Linked DNA regions of Methylomagnum ishizawai. The main gene of each other region encodes a partner of the protein of the gene in region 2 in a complex. Links are inferred from orthologs where the notes say so. Each region holds a gene or a part of one and is shown on either strand. Other genes may lie near its edges.

Region 1 (2,798 bases), on a different replicon or contig from region 2:
TCCATGCCGCTGGCTATTCGATAAATAACCGAGTTTCAAACCCCGGATGAATCTCCAGGTCCGGCCAGCGCCCCCAACCCGGACGGCAAGCGCAAGCGGCCCAAATCCATCTTGGAAAGTTCGACCTCCAGCGTACATCCGCCCTCGTCGTCGAAGCGTTCGCTCAGCACCCGCGCCATATCGTACAAACGCGCCCGCAACGCGGCCTCGCCAGGAGCGATATGGATATTCCGGCGCACCATCGATTCGCTGAAATATTCGCCCATGGCCTCGATCAGCAAAGGCAATCCCGCGCCGGTCTGGGCGGAAATCCAAACCCCCGTGGGAAGGCCCTGCCCGTTCCGTTCCAGGCGGGGGATCGCCCCATCCAAGCAGTCGATCTTGTTGAACACCCGGATTTGGCAAACCTCGTCGGCCCCGATCTCGCCCAGGACGGAGTCCACCTCGGCCATGGTGGCTTCGAGGTTTTCGTCGCTGGCGTCGATCACATGCAGCAGCAAATCGGCCTCGATGGTCTCCTTGAGCGTGGACTTGAAAGCCGCGACCAATTCGTGGGGCAAATGGCGTATGAACCCCACCGTATCGGCGAGGACCACCGTCAATGCTGGCGTCAGGGAAAGCCGCCGGAAGGTCGGATCGAGCGTGGCGAACAATTGATCCGCAGCGAACACGGCGGCCCCGGTCAGGGCGTTGAAGAGGGTGGACTTGCCGGCGTTGGTATAGCCCACCAAGCCTATGGTCGGTATTTCCGCCCGCTTCCGCGCCAACCGGCCTTGGCCGCGCTGCTTCTCAACCTTATCCAAGCGCTTTTGGATTTGGCCGATCCGCTTACCGATCAAACGCTTGTCGGTCTCCAACTGGGTTTCGCCGGGACCGCGCAGGCCGATGCCGCCTTTTTGGCGCTCCAAATGCGTCCACCCACGCACCAAGCGGGTGGAAATATGCCGGAGTTGGGCAAGTTCGACCTGCAATTTACCTTCGAAGGATTGGGCCCGCTGGGCGAATATATCCAGGATCAAGCCGGTGCGGTCCACGACGCGGACGGAGAGTTCCTTCTCCAAGTTGCGTTCCTGGCTGGGTGTCAACGGGTGGTTGAACAGGACCAATTCCGCTTGGTGGGCTTTGACGACTTGGGACAATTCCTCCAGTTTGCCTTTGCCGATATAACTGCGGGGATCGGGTATACGGCGGTTGCCGGTAACCACGGCGACCGGTTCGGCACCGGCGGAGATGGCCAGTTCGCGCAATTCGGCCAACGATTCCGTATCCTCGCCGCCGACGGCATGGACCAGCACCGCACGTTCACCTAGCTTAGGACGCTCGAACAAAAACCCGTTTCTCCACGATCTGAATCATAAGCGATGGCTAGCCTGTGAGGTGATGGGCAAAGGTCAGGCTTCCTCCTCGAAGCCTTCCTGTCCATGGGGCAAGCGGATTTGGCGGGCCGGAACGATGGTTGAAATCGCGTGTTTGTAAACCATTTGGCTTACGGTATTTTTCAAGATGATGACATATTGGTCGAACGAATCCACCTTGCCTTGCAATTTGATGCCGTTCACCAAGTAGATCGACACTGGGACGTGTTCTTTTCTCAAAGCATTCAAAAACGGATCTTGCAGATTTTGCCCTTTTGACATCCTATTTCTCCTTATTGTTATAGGTTAACAACCTATGGTATCGGTGCGAAGCTAGATAAAGCAGGAACACCCTGTTCAGCATTGCACAGGTTTATATTGGAATCAAACTTCCATTCCCAAACAACGAGGCCACCCACAGTGGCGATTATCACCCCTTCTGATTGAGCAACTCGATCTTGTAGCCATCGGGATCCTCCACAAAAGCGATCACAGTCGAGCCGTGTTTCATCGGGCCCGCCTCGCGCACCACCTTGCCCCCGCTGGATCTGATTTGCTCCACGGCCGAGTATACATCCCCGACCTCGATGGCAATATGGCCGAATCCGCCGCCCAAATCGTAACTTTCGGTATCCCAGTTATAGGTTAACTCTATCACGGTTTGCGTGGATTCCTCGCCATAACCCACAAAGGCCAAGGTGAACCTGCCATCGGGATATTCATGCCGACGCAGCAAACGCATCCCCAACACTTCGGTATAGAAGCGGATCGATCTGTCCAAATCCCCGACCCTGAGCATGGTGTGGAGAATTCTCATCATTCCTCTCCGTTACGACCTCAATCAGCTTTATCCCGTTAGAAGTCAAGCGCCCAAGATTTCCGATAGCGTATTGGCCAAATAATCCGCAAAGCCCCGGACTTTTTCAAAATCCTCGCCCTCGACCATGATACGGACCAAAGGTTCCGTGCCCGAGGGACGCAAAAGCACCCGTCCACAGCCCCGCATGGCCTGCTCAATCTCCGCCTTGACCCGCTGCACCGGCTCGATGGTATCGAGATCGACCTTTTGGCTGATCCTCACATTGACCAAGCATTGGGGATATTTCGTCATGCCGTGCTTGAGGTCATGCAAAGTTTGCTTGGTACTATGTATGGCTTCCATGACTTGCAGGGCGGAAATAATACCATCGCCGGTGGTAATCCGATCCCGGCAGATGATATGGCCCGAACTTTCCCCACCCAAATTACTTTCATGGCGGAGCATCATTTCCATTACATAACGGTCACCCACCGCCGCCCGTTTGAAATCGACGCCCATTTTTTCCAGGGCTTGTTCAAGTCCCAAATTACTCATTTGGGTGCCCACCACCGGGCCATGCAATAATCCCTGTCCCAACCGCGCCATGGCGATAATGTACAGGATTTCATCGCCGTCCAACACTT
Region 2 (3,022 bases):
GCGAGGATGTTTCCGCCCAGCCGGGCAGCTTCGGCACCAATACCGAGGTCCGCCATATCGTGGGCGTCAGCCGCAAAAGCGGCGTGCTGGTGGTCGCCGAGCCATTGCGGCCCGGCACCAAGCTGGCTTTTTGCCGCCGCGACGCCCAAGCCGCCCAGCACGACCTGCTCCGCATCCTGGGCGAAATCCGCCGCGACTGCGGAAGCTCGGCGCGGATCGCCGGGGCGCTTTACATCAGTTGCTCCGGTCGCGGCGGCCCGCATTTCGGCGCGCCCCACGCCGAGTTCCAAATGGTCAGCCGCGGGTTGGGCGAGGCCGTGCCCTTGGTCGGCTTTTTCGCCGGTGGCGAAATCGCCCGCAGCCATCTCTATGGCTACACCGGGGTCTTGACCGTCTTCACCGCGCCGTTGTGAGGCGGAGCGCCGGACCGGGGCGGTCCGGTCTTCCCAAGGGCGGACCCCTCACAACCGCTTGATCCGCGCCTCCCGCGCCCATAGCCGCAGTTCGCCGCAAGCTTCCAGGAAACCGGCGAGCGCTTCCGGCCCGCCCAGCGCGAACACGCCTTCATCCGGTTCCACCCCGGCTTTTTCCAACAAGGGCAGGGCGGAGGGCGCATAGCCGATGAACTTGGCATGGGCATAGGCGTCGGCCACGAAATCGCGGGCGGTCGGCTCCTGTTCCAGCAATTTGGCCCCGAATTCCGACACCAGCACGGCCACCGCGTCGAACAGCACCGACGGCCCGCCATCCAGCTTTTCATCGGCTTGGATCCACGTGCCATCGCGGGCGGTCACGCCGCCGACTTCCGGGGCCACGATCACCAGCGTCCCCCCGGCCGCCGTGACGGCCCCGTCCAGCGCCGACAGCAAGGCGGACTCGACCCCGTCCGTCACCAAGGCCCCGAGCCTGCGGCCCTCGAACCGCCCCGGCCCGTTGAGCAGGATGCTGAGGGCGGGCGACGGCGGCAGGTCTTGGCGGGTGGGCCAGGCGGCGTCGGCGGGCTTGGGTATTTCCTTGAGCCGCAGTCCTTCCGCCACCGTCCGCGCCAGGCCGGCATCGATATTGAGCAGATGCGCCACCATCCGGCTGCGGATCGCCGGGCGCTGGACCTTGCTCAACTCGAACACCAGGGCGGCGGCGATATGGTTTTGCTCGGTTCCGGTCTGGCTGATATAGAACTGCCGGGCCTGGCTGTAATGGTCGCCGAAGGTGTCCGAACGGGACCGCAGTTTTTCCCCTTCCACCCTGGCCGGGAACGGCGTATGGCCCCGGACCGGGCATTCCCGCGGCCCGCCGCTATCGCCCTTCCAGGAATTGGGTTCGTAATTGACCCGGCCCTTGGGATTGTGGAGCGCCATCTGCCCATCCTGCTGGAAATGATGGACCGGACAGGTCGGGGCGTTGATCGGCAATTGGGTGAAATTGGGGCTGCCCAGCCGTTTGAGCTGGGTGTCGAGGTAGGAGAAATTGCGCCCCTGCAACAAGGGGTCGTCGCTGAAATCGATCCCAGGCACCACGTTCTGGGTACAGAAGGCGACCTGCTCGGTCTCGGCGAAGAAATTATCCACGCAGCCATCGAGGATCAAGCGCCCCACCCGCCGCACCGGCACTTGCTCCTCGGGGATGATCTTGGTGGCGTCGAGGATATCGAACTCGAAGCGCTCGGCGAACGCCTCGTCGAAGAGTTGCAACCCCAGTTCCCACTCGGGAGGGTCGCCCGCTTGGATGGCGTCCCACAGGTCGCGGCGGTGGAAATCGGGATCGGCCCCGTTGATCTTGAGCGCCTCGTTCCACACCACCGATTGCAGGCCCAGCTTGGGTTTCCAATGGAATTTCACGAAGGTCGATGCGCCTTGCCGGTTGACCAGGCGGAAACTATGCACCCCGAACCCCTCCATGAAGCGGAAGGAACGCGGAATCGCCCGGTCCGACATGACCCACATCACCATGTGCATGCTTTCCGGCGTCAGCGAGATGAAATCCCAAAAATTATCGTGCGCGGTCTGGGCCTGGGGGAAACCCCGGTCCGGTTCCGGCTTGGCCGCGTGTATCAGGTCGGGGAACTTGATGGCGTCCTGGATGAAGAACACCGGGATATTGTTGCCGACCAAATCCCAGTTGCCCTCCTGGGTATAGAACTTGGTCGCGAAGCCGCGCACATCGCGGGCGAGGTCGGCGGAACCCTTGTTGCCGACCACGGTCGAGAACCGCACGAACACCGGCGTCCGCTCGCCCGGACGCTGGAACAGGTCGGCCCGGGTGATATCGGCCAGCGAGTCGTAATTCTCGAAAAAACCATGGGCACCGAAGCCACGGGCATGGACCACCCGTTCCGGGATGCGCTCGTGGTCGAAATGGAAGATTTTTTCGCGGAAATGGAAATCCTCCAGCAGGGTCGGGCCTCGCGGGCCGGGTTTCAGGGAGTTTTGGTCGTCGGCGACCGGGATGCCCTGCTGGGTGGTGAGCGTCGGCGTGTCGCCGCCGGCGGTCTGATGGGTCTCGCCACCCTGGCCGCGGACGAGGGTTTGATCGAGCAATTGCGCCGACTCACGATCCTGGCGCGTGGGTTTCTGTGTCATATCCGGTTCCTCCTGATCGTTCCTGGGTGGGCATCCATGCGCGTTCCCGCGCCTTGCGGGTATTAACCCCGTGGCTGTGACCCGGAAAGCCCCGCAAAATTCCCGGTGATAAAGCATGGCCGGGTTATTTCCCGGCGGCGGGATGGCGTAATGGCCACGGCGATGAAAACCGGGGACCAGCGCCGGGCATAACCCAGGCCGGGCCTCGACAATCCACGGCCCCAGCATAAGCACTCATCCCTATGGGCAAACCATGGACCCGCTTGGATAATTACACCGATAGGCCCATGGATTGGGCATCGGCAACCAAAAACCAGCCATGGATGGGCCAGTATGGAAGACACCTTGAATTATGCGCTGCAAAGCCAGCGCTGGCACGGCACGGATGCCGCCTATTTCGAGCGCTGGCACCGTTTGCACGGGGCTTCTTTGATCCGCTGGGC

Evidence for each region.
Region 1: the proteins of K5658_RS20855 (region 2) and hfq are in contact, whole or in part, in a crystal structure (PDB 3VU3), measured with the Escherichia coli proteins. The link is inferred for Methylomagnum ishizawai from one-to-one orthologs.

Annotation. Positions count from the first base shown.
Region 1 is NZ_AP019783.1:3,525,390-3,528,187, forward strand. What follows is about bases 15-2,787. They hold hfq (RNA chaperone Hfq), read right to left. Parts: upstream 1,638-2,787; coding sequence 1,392-1,637; downstream 15-1,391. Other genes in these bases: hflX (ribosome rescue GTPase HflX), read right to left, coding at 36-1,328; gloA (lactoylglutathione lyase), read right to left, coding at 1,786-2,175; glmM (phosphoglucosamine mutase), read right to left, coding at 2,218-2,787. Also shown: more of glmM, read right to left, coding at 2,788-2,798. UniProt on the Escherichia coli protein: RNA chaperone that binds small regulatory RNA (sRNAs) and mRNAs to facilitate mRNA translational regulation in response to envelope stress, environmental stress and changes in metabolite concentrations.
Region 2 is NZ_AP019784.1:5,686-8,707, forward strand. Bases 21-3,017 are described here. They hold K5658_RS20855 (catalase), read right to left. Parts: upstream 2,580-3,017; coding sequence 462-2,579; downstream 21-461. Other genes in these bases: K5658_RS20850 (FIST signal transduction protein), read left to right, coding at 21-413; K5658_RS20860 (class I SAM-dependent methyltransferase), read left to right, coding at 2,913-3,017. Outside these bases: more of K5658_RS20850, read left to right, coding at 1-20; more of K5658_RS20860, read left to right, coding at 3,018-3,022.